DNA from 4 places in the Streptomyces sp. NPDC039424 genome. Region 1 is predicted to be linked to each of the others. Evidence: riboswitches for the same ligand, from Rfam matches in the RefSeq annotation. Region 1 holds a riboswitch; each other region holds the start of a gene.
The links. Region 1 has a riboswitch for cyclic di-AMP ahead of ACZ7L0_RS25095 (transglycosylase family protein). Riboswitches for the same ligand answer to the same signal wherever they lie in the genome.
Positions count from the first base shown of each region.

Region 2: another riboswitch for cyclic di-AMP. It lies ahead of ACZ7L0_RS04290 (M23 family metallopeptidase); the one in region 1 lies ahead of ACZ7L0_RS25095 (transglycosylase family protein).
Region 3: another riboswitch for cyclic di-AMP. It lies ahead of ACZ7L0_RS01165 (M23 family metallopeptidase); the one in region 1 lies ahead of ACZ7L0_RS25095 (transglycosylase family protein).
Region 4: another riboswitch for cyclic di-AMP. It lies ahead of ACZ7L0_RS25595 (C40 family peptidase); the one in region 1 lies ahead of ACZ7L0_RS25095 (transglycosylase family protein).

Region 1 covers NZ_JBVKAI010000010.1:202,019-205,198, reverse strand. The annotation lists gene eno (phosphopyruvate hydratase) at 1-682, opposite strand, end outside; gene ACZ7L0_RS25095 (transglycosylase family protein) at 986-1,693, opposite strand; cyclic di-AMP (ydaO/yuaA leader) riboswitch at 1,698-1,880, opposite strand; gene ACZ7L0_RS25090 (transglycosylase family protein) at 2,063-3,079, opposite strand.
Region 2 covers NZ_JBVKAI010000001.1:937,378-940,557, reverse strand. The annotation lists gene ACZ7L0_RS04295 (M16 family metallopeptidase) at 1-1,012, shown strand, start outside; cyclic di-AMP (ydaO/yuaA leader) riboswitch at 1,227-1,387, shown strand; gene ACZ7L0_RS04290 (M23 family metallopeptidase) at 1,401-2,171, shown strand; gene ACZ7L0_RS04285 (GntR family transcriptional regulator) at 2,358-3,053, shown strand.
Region 3 covers NZ_JBVKAI010000001.1:233,513-236,692, reverse strand. The annotation lists gene ACZ7L0_RS01170 (alpha-galactosidase) at 1-881, shown strand, start outside; cyclic di-AMP (ydaO/yuaA leader) riboswitch at 1,189-1,347, shown strand; gene ACZ7L0_RS01165 (M23 family metallopeptidase) at 1,352-2,287, shown strand; gene ACZ7L0_RS01160 (SGNH/GDSL hydrolase family protein) at 2,540-3,180, shown strand, end outside.
Region 4 covers NZ_JBVKAI010000011.1:14,247-17,426, forward strand. The annotation lists gene ACZ7L0_RS25590 (PP2C family protein-serine/threonine phosphatase) at 1-827, shown strand, start outside; cyclic di-AMP (ydaO/yuaA leader) riboswitch at 1,010-1,184, shown strand; gene ACZ7L0_RS25595 (C40 family peptidase) at 1,193-2,791, shown strand; gene ACZ7L0_RS25600 (NAD-dependent epimerase/dehydratase family protein) at 2,767-3,180, opposite strand, start outside.

The DNA of each region.
Region 1 (3,180 bases):
CCTTGATGGCCTCGAGGATGAGGTCGAGGGCCTCACGGTTGGAGCCGAGGTTCGGGGCGAAGCCGCCCTCGTCGCCGAGGCCGGTGGACAGGCCCTTGCCCTTCAGGACCTTCTTCAGGGTGTGGTAGACCTCGGTGCCCCAGCGCAGCGCCTCGGAGAAGGACTCCGCGCCGATCGGGGCGATCATGAACTCCTGGATGTCCACGTTGGAGTCGGCGTGCGAGCCGCCGTTCAGGATGTTCATCATCGGCACCGGCAGCAGGTGCGCGTTCGGGCCGCCCAGGTAGCGGAAGAGGGGGAGGTCGCTGGCCTCGGAGGCGGCGTGGGCGACGGCGAGCGAGACGCCGAGGATCGCGTTGGCGCCGAGGGAGCCCTTGTTGTCGGTGGCGTCCAGGTCGAACATCGCCTGGTCGATCAGGCGCTGCTCGGTGGCGTCGTAGCCGACCAGCTCGGGGCCGATCTGCTCGATGACGGCGAGGACGGCCTTCTCGACGCCCTTGCCCTGGTAGCGGTTGGGGTCACCGTCGCGGAGCTCGATGGCCTCGAAGGCGCCCGTGGAGGCGCCGGAGGGGACGGCGGCACGACCGGTGCTGCCGTCGTCGAGGCCGACCTCGACCTCGACCGTGGGGTTGCCTCGGGAGTCCAGGATTTCCCGGGCTACGACGACGTCGATGGACGGCACGAGCATCTCCTTCTTGGATGTGACGCTGGAAGTGCGGGGCTGGTGTGCCTTGCGACTAGAGCCTAACCGTCCCCGGGGCGTCGGCAGCCGACCGACCGTCCCGTGGACACGGTGACGACAGGCTGACGGTACACATTGTTCCCTGACGGAACAAAGGGGGCGCAGAAAAAACCCCGCCCCGGTGCGTACGGGGGAGGACGCACCGGGGCGGGGAGCCCGTGGGGACGGGGGGTGACCCTCACGAGGCCTCCACTGTGGAGGCCCCGCCTAGGAGGGCGCTGTGGTTCGGCTACAAGCAGCGTGTCACTTCAGGTGCAGCTGCTGGCCCGGGTAGATGAGGTTGGCGTCCTCGACGATGTCCTTGTTCAGCTCGAACAGCTTCTGCCAGCCGCCCGCGACGTTCTGCTTCTGGGCGATCGAGCTGAGGGTGTCACCGGCGACGACCTTGTACTCGCCGTCGCCCTTCTTGACCTTCTTGCCGGTCGGGGTGGTGACGGTCTTGCTCGCGGCCGGACGCTCGCTGGAGCGGGAGGCGGCCTGCTGGTCGGTCGAGCGGGTGGTGGTGGAGCCCGCGGAGTCCGAGGAGCTGGAGGAGTTCGAGGAGCTGTTGCTCGACCCGGCGGAGGAGCCGGTGTACGCGGCGCTGGACAGGCCCTTGCCGCAGACCGGCCAGGCGCCCTTGCCCTGGGCGGCGAGGACCTTCTCGGCGACGGCTATCTGCTGGGCCTTGGAGGCCTGGTTGGCCTGCGGGGCGTACTGGGTGCCGCCGTACGCGGCCCAGGTGGAGGCGGAGAACTGCAGACCGCCGTAGTAGCCGTTGCCGGTGTTGATGGACCAGTTGCCGCCGGACTCGCACTGGGCCACGGTGTCCCACTCGGAGGCGGTGGCGGCGGAGGCGTTGCCGGCCGCCATCAGCGGGGCGGCGACGGCGGCGCCGGTGACACCGGCGACGGCGATGGCGCGGACGGCCTTGGACGGACGGCGGTGCTTGCCCTTGCTGGAAAACAGCATGGATCGATCCCCTCACCGACGCCTGCGAGGTGAGCTGTCGGGTTCGGGCCGGTTGAGTTGCCCGGCCGCACCTCGCGTGGTTCTCGTGCGAGGCGCGGCTTCACCCCAAGCCGTTCCCGGTCGTCTGAACTCCCGGGCCCGGCGCTTACCTTGGGTCCCCCGCTCCTGCCTACGGCGCTTTACGCGACGACTGTTCCCGGGCGGCCACTGGCAGGATTCGGCGTTGCGGCAGCCGGGGCTCGTGGTGACGAGCGGTCACGACCGTAGACACGCGGCCGACGGAATTTCAAAGACGATCAGGGCTTCTGAGACTCATCCCACACTTTCACCAAACAGGACATTGGGTGTGAAGTGGGGCGCCAACTCCGCCTACTTTTCGCCCGTTTCGGTACCAACTTCGAGGGTCTGACCGGGGGCGATGTTGTTCGGGTCGGTGCCGATGGCGTCCTTGTTGGCATCGTAGAGCACCCGCCATCCGCCCTCGAGGTCAAGGGAGTCGGCGATGGAGGCGAGGGTGTCACCGGAGTGGACGGTGTAGCCGCGTGCGGCGTGACGGCCGGAAGAAGCGGCGGTTTGACCGTTTGTCACGCTTTCGTCCGCACTGTCGCCCCGATGGCGGCCACTATTGACGGCCCCGGTGTCGACAAGACTCCAAGAACCCCCGGTCTGCCATGAATTGTCCGAGTCGTCGGCTTCGGGGGCAGTCGTGGAGGAGTCGCCACTCCCCTGAGTGCCTCCGGAGTCAGAAGATGCCGACTTGTCCGACTCGGTGGCATCGGAGGAGCCGTCCTTGGCATCGGCACCACTGCCCTTGCCCGCGCTCGGCGACGGGGAGGCACTGGAGGACGAGTCGGACGACGAGCCCGAACCGGACTTACCGGATGATCCGGACGAGGAGTCCGAAGGCTTCGAAGAGTCAGACGAACCGGAGGAATTGGAAGAACCGGAGGAGTTGCCGGAATCGGATGAATCGGAGTCCCCGACGCCGGTGTCCACATCGACCGAACCGGAGTCCGAGGTGAGTCCGGAGAGCAGGGCGCAGGTGGCCCAGGGGGTGGTGCCCTTGTCGTCGAGGATCTTCTCGGCGACCGCGATCTGCTGCGAGCGGCTGGCCTGGTCGGGGCTGGTGGCGTACTCCAGTCCACCGTGCGCGTCCCAGTCGTCCTGGGAGAGCTGCAGGCCGCCGTAGTACCCGTTGCCGGTGCTGGCGCTCCAGGAGCCGCCGCTCTCGCACTCGGCCACCTTGTCCCATGTGGTCCCGTCGGCCGCGTTCGCGGCGGTGGCGCCGAGGAGCGGGATGGCGATGGCGGAGCCGGTCACGCCGGCCGCGACGAGGAGAGCCGGAGCCTGACGGGGGCGACGGTGTCGACCGTTCCCGGAGAGCATGCGGTGACCTTTCGCAAGACAGCAGTGACCAGCGCGGCGGCTGCGGTGAGGCGCCGCGCTGCCGGTGAACGTATCGGCTGACGATCACTTGTCACAAGTTA
Region 2 (3,180 bases), on a different contig from region 1:
CGCCGACGCCCTCAGGGCGCCGGCGTTCGCCGACAGCGAGGTCGAGCGGCTGGTGCGCAACCGCCTCGACGAGATCCCGCACGAGCTGGCCAACCCCTCCCGCCGCGCCGCCAAGGAGCTGTCCAGGCAGCTCTTCCCGGCGACCTCGCGGATGTCCCGGCCGCGCCAGGGCACCGAGGACACGGTCGCCAAGATCGACTCGGCGGCCGTACGCGCCTTCTACGAGCGGCACGTGCGGCCCGCCACCGCCACCGCCGTGGTGGTCGGCGACCTCACCGGCATCGACCTGGACGCGCTGCTCGGTGACACCCTGGGCGCCTGGAAGGGCTCCGCGGCCCAGCCCCGGCCGGTGCCGCCGGTGACCGCCGACGACACCGGACGCGTCGTCATCGTCGACCGCCCGGGCGCCGTCCAGACGCAGCTGCTCATCGGCCGGGTCGGCTCCGACCGGCACGACCGGGTGTGGCCCGCCCAGGTGCTCGGCACCTACTGCCTCGGCGGCACCCTCACCTCCCGCCTGGACCGCGTCCTGCGCGAGGAGAAGGGCTACACCTACGGCGTGCGCTCGTTCGGGCAGGTCCTCCGGTCCGGCCCCGAGGGCAACGGCGCCTCGATGCTCGCCATCAGCGGCTCCGTGGACACCCCGAACACCGGCCCGGCGCTGGGCGACCTGTGGGCGGTGCTGCGCACGCTGGCCGCGCAGGGCCTCACCGACGCCGAGCGCGACGTGGCCGTGCAGAACCTCGTCGGGGTGGCGCCGCTGAAGTACGAGACGGCGGCGGCCGTGGCGAGCACGCTGGCCGACCAGGTCGAGCAGTACCTGCCCGACGACTACCAGGCGACGCTGTACCAGCAGCTCGCCGCGACCGGCACGGTGGAGGCCACCGCGGCGGTCGTGAACGCCTTCCCGGTCGACCGTCTGGTGACGATCCTGGTCGGGGACGCGGCCCAGATCAAGGAGCCGGTCGAGGCCCTCGGCATCGGTGAAGTGTCCGTGGTGTCCGCCGAGTAGCGGCACGCGCGCGTGGGGCCCTGGTGACCGACGGGATCACCAGGGCCCCTCTGGTTTCCCATGTCCCCCTGCGGGATGTCCGAATTGGGGCAGAGGTTGCCCGTCTGCCCTGTGGGATGCACTACAAAAGCCGTGATCCGTTTGAGGATTGAAAGCCGTCCCGCTTAGCGTCATGCGGGCTGTCCGTCAGGCACCGCGCCGCATCCGCGGCACCGGGCAGTCATCGCCGAGTCCCCGTACGGCGCGAGCCAGGGGAGCCGGGGACCCACCGTCCCTGGGGTGAATCGGACGCCCGCGCGCCCAGCGAGGGGGTCCGTAGGAGACCTTCCTGCTCCGAACCCGTCAGCTAACCCGGTAGGCGAGAAGGAAGGAAAGGATCAGCCACTTCATGGCGTTCACCCGCGCCACCGGGAAGCACCGTCGTCCCAGCCGGATGCACCGCACCACCGCCCGTGCGGCGGGCGTCGCCGCCCTCGCCACCACCGGCGCCATCGGCACCCTCGCCGCCCCGGCGCTCGCCGCGGAGCCCGAGCCCGCGCCCGAGCAGACCGCCCTCACCCCGGTCATCACCATCAGCGAGTCGATCCCCGAGCACATCGACGCCCAGGCCGCCGCCCAGAAGGAGGCCGCCGAGCTGAAGGCGGCCGAGGAGGCCGCGCGCAAGAAGGCCGCCGAGCAGGCGAAGAAGGCGCGCGAGGCGGCGGTGGAGGCCAAGGCGCGGGCGGCCCGCGCGGCCGAGCGCGAGCGGCTGAACGCCTTCACGGCGCCGATCGCCGGCTCCTACGTCTCCACCGGCTACGAGGCCAGCAGTTCCCTGTGGTCCTCCGGCTCCCACACCGGTATCGACTTCCACGCCGCGAGCGGCACCACCGTGCACGCGGTCGGCTCCGGCACCGTGGTGTCCACCGGCTGGGGCGGGGCGTACGGCAACCAGATCGTGATCAAGATGGCCGACGGCATGTACACCCAGTACGGCCACCTGTCGTCGATCGGCGTCTCGGTGGGCCAGAAGGTCACCCCGGGCCAGCAGATCGGCCTGTCCGGCGCCACCGGCAACGTCACCGGGCCGCACCTGCACTTCGAGGCCCGCACCACCCCGGAGTACGGCTCCGACGTCGACCCCGTCTCCTACCTCCGCAAGCACGGCGTGAACGTCTGACGAAGCACCGCGCACCCGTAGGAAGCCCCGGCCGCGCGCCGGGGCTTTCGCGGTTTCGGATGTCCCGCTGTCCAAAAAATATCCATGGATTCCGGCCCGCCATCGGAAATTCCCGCTCATTGCAATAGAGTCACGGAACACACGTCCATCGTCGACGTTTCACGGGGATTAAGGCGGAGGTCGGTCATGCGTATTCCGGCGCACTCGGTTTGCACGGCGATCCGGGACGACATCGTCGCCGGTGTCTACGAGCGCGGCAGCCGCCTCACCGAGGAGCTTCTCGCGCGCCGCTACGGCGTCTCGCGCGTCCCCGTCCGCGAGGCCCTGCGCACCCTGGAGGCCGAGGGCTTCGTGGTGACCCGGCGGCACGCGGGCGCGTGCGTCGCCGAACCGACCGAGCAGGAGGCCGCCGACCTGCTGGAGATGCGCATGCTGATGGAGCCGCTCGGCGCCGCCCGGGCCGCCCAGCGGCGTACCGAGGCGCATCTCAAGGTGCTGCGGGGCCTGGTCAGGCTGGGCCAGGAGCGGGCCCGCCGGGGCAACAGCGAGGACCTGCGCTCCCTGGGCGGCTGGTTCCACGAGACGCTCGCGCAGGCCTCCGGCAGCCAGGCCCTGACCTCCGTGCTCACCCAGTTGCGGCACAAGATCGCTTGGATGTACGCGGTGGAGGCCCCCGCCAGCCCGGTGGAGTCCTGGGCCGAGCACGGCGCCATCGTGGACGCGGTGGCGCGCGGCGACGGCGAGCGCGCGCGGACGATCACGGCGCTGCACACGGAGCGCGCCACGGCCGCGCACCGGCTGCGCTTCACCGGCGGCGCGGACCGCCCGGAACGTGTGAGGACTTCGCAACACCCCGTAAACATGTCGGGCGTGCGGCATTAACACGGGCGCCGTATACAAAGAGGAGTAATTCGGCGGCGGTGTATTTCTGCTGCCCGAATTTCCGCGCCCCCAGAATTTCCCGAAAAACGGCGGAGCCGCGCCGCCCGAAAGGGCAGGCGCGGCTCCG
Region 3 (3,180 bases), on a different contig from region 1:
TGCAGTTCCAACCGGGACGAAAGCGGACGGAATTCCGCAATCAGCTCGTCCTCAACCTGGCCCGTGAGGACGTCCAGGAGTACCTCTGGCGGCAACTCGACGGTCTCCTGTCCAACGCCCCGGTCGACTACGTGAAGTGGGACTTCAACCGCTGCTTCACCGACGCGGGCTGGCCCGGCGAGCCGTACCCGCAGCGGCTGTGGGTGGACCACGTCCACGCCCTGTACGCGCTGCTCGACCGGCTGCGGGCGGCCCACCCGGGCGTGGCCTTCGAGTCCTGCTCGGGCGGCGGCGGCCGGATCGACCTCGGCGTGATGAGCCGTACGGACCAGGTGTGGACCTCCGACAACACCGACCCGCTGGACCGGCTCGCCATCCAGCACGGCTTCAGCCAGATCCACCCCGCGCGGACCATGGCCGCCTGGGTCACCGACAGTCCGAACACCCAGCTCAACGGCCGGGTCAGCACCCTGCGCTTCCGCTTCGTCAGCGCCATGGCCGGAGTCCTCGGCGTCGGCGGCGACCTCTCCGAGTGGACCGAGGAGGAGCTCACCGAGGCCCGGGAGTGGGTGGAGCTCTACAAGGAGATCCGTCCGGTCGTGCAGCGCGGCGAGCTCTACCGGCTGCGGCCCCCGGAGGGCGGGCTGAGCGCGTTGCAGTACGTCCTCGGGGACGAGGCGGTCGTCCTCGCCTGGCTCCAGGCACAGCGGTACGGCGAGCCGGTCCCGGCGCTGAGGCTCAGCGGCCTCGACCCCACGGCAGCGTACGAATGCCGCGAAACGGGCGAAGTTCACCGGGGTGCCGTCCTGCTGCACCACGGACTGCGCACCGGACTGCGCGGTGACTTCGATGCGACGGTTGTCCGTCTGCGTCGCATCTGAGTCTTCTGCCTGAATTAGCCCCTTCATCACAACTCGCCATGTAATAGCGGGACATGGGGGACGGGTGGGTGAGGAGCGTCATAGTGGTGACCGAGCGTCGCGCGTCATGTCCACGTAATTCGCAGGGTTTTCCTGGGAATTGAGGGCGCGAAGCCAGGGGGAATTCACGGAGGGTGACCGGGAATTCCCATAACGGATCAAGCGAAACACGGACAGAGGGAACCATCCGCTTGTCCCTGTGTGTCCTGCTCGCTTACGTTCGCCACCACTCCGGACGGACCGCCGAATCCTGCCGCCGCCCGGAACCCGCACACACTCACCCGTGCCCGGCAGGAGCGGGGGACCCACCAGGCACGACTGCCTGTTCCGGTCTCCGGAACAGGCTAGGGGTGAAGCCGCGCACCGCGCGGCCGGGCATCTCCAGCCCGAACCCGACAGCTCACCTCGCAGGCGCCGGAGAGGAACCCGTCATGCCCGCGAAGGGTAAGCACCGCCGTCCCAAGAACCGGCGTTTCACCCGCTCGATCGCCGTGGCCGGAACCGGCGGCGCCGCGCTGGCCCTGCCCCTCATGGGTGCCACCGGCGCCCATGCCGCCACCCCCGCCAAGGACTCGGCTCCCGAAAAGGCCGTCCAGGCCGTGCCGGTGGCCGAGAAGAAGACCTCCACCGCGCAGTCGGAAGTGCGCACCTACACGGTGAAGGCCGGCGACTACCTCTCCAGGATCGCCGACGAGCAGCACGTCAGCGGCGGCTGGCACCGGCTCTACGAGGACAACCGCGAGGCCGTCGGCAGCGACCCCTCACTGATCCACCCCGGCCTGAAGCTGAGCCTCGGCAAGAAGGCCGCGCCGACGAGCACCGAGTCCTCCGCTTCCACCGGCTCTTCGACCGCCTCGCGGGCCAAGTCGCCGTCCAAGCCCTCGTCGAAGCCGTCGGTGAAGTCCGACTCGCAGTCGGCGTCGCAGACCCGGTCCCGGTCGTCGTCCGGCGCCGCCACCGGCTTCACCCTCCCCGTGGCGAGCGCCGCCGTCGGCACCGGCTACCACGTGGCGGGCAGCATGTGGTCCAGCGGCTACCACACGGGCGTCGACTTCGTGGTCCCGACCGGCACCCCGCTCAAGGCCGTGGGCGCGGGCACGGTCGTCTCCGCGGGCTGGGGCGGCGCCTACGGCAACCAGGTCGTGATCAAGCTCGCCGACGGCTACTACGCCCAGTACGGCCACCTCTCCGCGCTCTCCGTCTCGGCCGGGCAGACCGTCTCCGCGGGCCAGCAGGTCGGCCTCTCCGGCGCGACCGGCAACGTGACCGGCCCGCACCTGCACTTCGAGATCCGCACCACGCCGAACTACGGCTCCGACGTGGACCCGGTCGCCTACCTGCGCTCGCACGGCGTCGCCGTCGCCTGACAGGCGGGCCATCAAGGCCACCGAAGGCCGGACCCCTGATCCCCGGGTCCGGCCTTCGGTGTGCCGACCGTCGGACCGTGGGAGCCATTTCCGGATCACCGGCTTCCGGGTGTGGCGTATTCCCGGATGACGCTTATTGGGGCAGTGGCTTATCTCACCGACCGTCAACCCCGTATTACGGTCGCGTAGGTCACATCGGAAGGTGAATCATGGTCCGACGTGGCAGACGATTCGAAGAATGACAACAGATCAGTGATCGGGTCGTACGTGGCGGTGGGGGACAGCTTCACCGAGGGCGTGGGCGACCCCGGCCCCGACGGGGCGTTCGTCGGCTGGGCCGACCGGTTCGCGGTACTGCTCGCGGACCGGCGGCCCGAGGGCGACTTCCGGTACGCGAACCTCGCGGTGCGCGGCAAACTGCTCGACCAGATCGTGGAGCACCAGGTCCCGCGGGCCGTCGAACTCGCCCCGGACCTGGTGTCCTTCTGCGCGGGCGGCAACGACATCATCCGGCCCGGCACCGACCCCGACGAGGTGGCCGAGCGCTTCGAGCGGTCGGTGGCGCGGCTCGTCTCCGTCGCCGGTACGGTCCTGGTGACGACCGGCTTCGACACCCGCGGTGTGCCCGTGCTCAAGCATCTGCGCGGCAAGATCGCCACGTACAACGGGCACGTCCGGGCCATCGCCGACCGGTACGGCTGTCCCGTGCTCGACCTGTGGTCCCTCAAGACGATCCAGGACCGGCGCGCCTGGGACCACGACCGGCTCCATCTCTCGCCCGACGGACACACGCGCGTGGCCCTGCGCGCCGGCCAGGTCCTCGGACTGGAGGTCCCGGCCGACCCGGAGCAGCCCTGGCCCCCGCTCCCGCCCCGCGGCACGCTCGACGTCCG
Region 4 (3,180 bases), on a different contig from region 1:
TCCGGGCTCGCAACCGCGGCGACAGCGACCGGACCCGGGTGCTCGAGGCCGAGCTGTACCGGCGGGCCCGGGAACTGCAGGAGCTGAACGAACGGCTGCGCCGGGCCCAGGCCCGGGACCGGGAGGTGGCGCTCGCCCTCCAGGAGGCGATGCTCCCCGACCGCCGGCAGGTGGGGCGCCGCCGGGCCGCCGTGCGGTACCAGCCCGCGGTGAGCGCGCTGAACGTGTGCGGCGACTGGTACGACCTGGTCGACCGGGTCGGCGGTGACTGCATCGGCCTGTCGGTCGGCGACGTGGTCGGGCACGGTCTGCGGGCCGCCTGTGTGATGGGTCAGCTGCGCAGCGCGCTCAGCGCCGCCTGCCGGGTCGCCGAGGGGCCCGCGCAGGCCCTGAACGCCCTGGGGGAGTACGCCCATGTGGTCGACGGGGCGGAGTCGGCCACGGCCGTGGCGGCCTTCATCGACTTCGACCGGCGCAACCTGTCGTACAGCAGCGCGGGGCATCCGCCGCCCGTGCTGCTCCATGCCGACGGGAGCGTGGAGTTCCTCGACCGCGCCACCGATCCCCCGCTGGACGCGCGGCCGGACCCCCGGCCCCGGCCCGAGGCGCACACCGCCTTCGACCACGGGGCCACCCTCGTCCTGTACACCGACGGCCTGATCGAGCGGCGGCACGAGGACATCGACGCCGGGCTGGCCCACCTCGCCGACGTCCTCGTACGGCACCGGGACGCCGACCCGGAGGATCTCGCCGACGCCGTCCTGCGGGAGTTGCTGCCGCGGGAGGGTGCGACCGACGACACCGCGCTGGTCATCATGCGGCTGTGAGGCGGGAGTTCGTGCCGTCTTTACCCCCTCGTGCACCCTCTTCACCAGATGATCATGACCATCAAGATGAATATCACAATTACGTATCGGACATTCCGCGCTTCAACCTTCACACCAGCCACACATGTTCGTTAGGTTTACGCCCAGGCCGCACGGCTCCCCCCGGCGAACCCCGCCGGGCCGCGTGGCCTCCGCCGAGTCCGGTCCTTCCAGCGTGGCAGCCGGAGCCGGGGACCCACCGAAACTTGGGGTGAATCGGCCCAACCGCCCGACAGGGCAAGGGCCGTAGGGCATGCCTTCCACCATCGACCGCCCGAACCCGACAGCTAACCCGGTAGGCGGAGCACGGAAGGAGTACGTCCCCCATGGCGCGCGAAAGCCGCGACGAGGTTCGGCAGCGAATCGACACCCTCTACGACCAGGCCGAGAACGCCACCGGGAACTACAACGCGACCCGTGCGATGACCTCGGGGAATCGCACCCGCCCCTTCTCCGCGCTCAACGGGACGGGAGGGCGCTCCGGTTCCGGCCTCGACGGTGTCCCCCGGCAGTGGTTCGACGGCGCGCGCGCCAAGCTGGGGCCGACCGTGCCCGCCGCGCTGCCGGCCGACCGGGCGCCGAAACGCCCGGCGCCGGGCCGCTCCGCGGAGCGGCCGGCGGCCGGTCTGCTCGGCCGTGAGCCGCTTCCGGAGCTGACCGCCGGGCCGGCGGCCGGCCGGGCCGTCGCGGAGCTCACCGCCCGGCCCGTCGCCGCGCTGCCCGCCGCGTCGGAGGCACGGCGCGAGCTGGAGCCGCCCAAGGCCCTCCCGGGCCCCGCCACCGAGCGGGAGCCTTCCAGCCCGGCGACCGCCAAGAGCCGCAACCAGCGGAAGCTGGCCGAGGCCCGCGAGCTGCTGTCCCGGCGCACCGCCCAGCCGGCCTCGCAGCCCCTGGCCCTCGAACCACCGCGACCGGCCGAGACCGCCTGGCGCGCCGCGGGAGCCCTCACCTCCGGCCCCCTGACGGGCACCGGCTCCTTCCCCACCGCCACGGCCCCCCTGACCGACACCGGCACGTTCGCCGTTCCCAACCCGCTGACGAACACCGGGACCTTCGCGGTCCCCAACCCCGTCGCCAACACCGGGACCTTCGCAGTCCCCGACCCGGTCACCGACACCGGATCCTTCGCAGTCCCCAACCCGGTCACCGACACCGGATCCTTCGCAGTCCCCAACCCCGTCGCCAACACCGGGACCTTCGCGGTCCCCAACCCGCTGACCAACACTGGGACCTTCGCCGTCCCCAACCCCCTGACGGACACCGGGTCGTTCGCCGCCGCGGCCCCCCTGACCGACACGGGCTCCTTCCCCGCCGCGGCCCCCCTGACCGGTACCGGGACCTTCGCCGTCCCCGAGCCGCTCACGAGCTCCGGATCCTTCGCGGTCCCCAACCCGCTCACGGACACCGGGTCCTTCGCCGCCGCGGCCCCCTTGACCGAGACCGGATCCTTCGCCGCCCCCAACCCGCTCACGAACACCGGGACCTTCCCCGCCGCCCCCCTGACCGACACCGGATCATTGGCCGCTCCCGCCCCTGTCATCGCCCCCGCCCCCCAGTCCCCGTACGACGGCAAGGCAGCGAAGGCGATCGCCTTCGCCCGGGCGCAGATCGGGCGGCCCTGTGTCTGGGGTGCGACCGGACCGGAGTCGTACGACTGCTCCAGTCTGATCCAGGCCGCCTGGCGCGTCGCGGGCGTGACGCTGCCCCGGTCCGCGCAGCAGCAGGCGGACGCGGGCATGCCGCTCGCGCTGAGCGACGCGCAGGCCGGAGATCTCGTGTTCTTCTTCGACGACGACAGGCACGTCGGCCTCTACGTCGGCAACGGCATGATGATCCACGCACCGGGCCCGGGCGCGTACATCCGCGAGGAGTCGGTGTACGGCGCCGGGGAGTCGGCGATTCACCGGGTCGTACGGCCGGCGTGAGGCCGGCCGCGCCGGCTCTCGTAGTGGTCCAGCAGGGTCTCCTCGACCGGGCGGTAGGTGAGGCCCAGTTCGCGCACGCTCCGGCTGTTGTCCACGCGGAATCGGATGCCGAGGTGTTTGCGGATGTAGTCCTGGGTGAGGCCGAAGGCCGGACCCAGGACGCGCACCGGCCAGTGCGGGAGCGCGGTGCGGGGCAGTCGCAGGTCGCGCGGATGGCGGGCGCGGATGATGCGGGACATCTCGTGGAAGGACGTCATCGTCTCGGCCGCGACGATGTAGCGGCCCCTGGCCGCCGGGTTCTCCGCCGCCAGGATGTGCGCGTCGGCCACGTCCCGTACGTCCGCCGTAGTGAAGCTGAAGTCCGGTGCGCCGTAGCAGAAGTAGCCCTT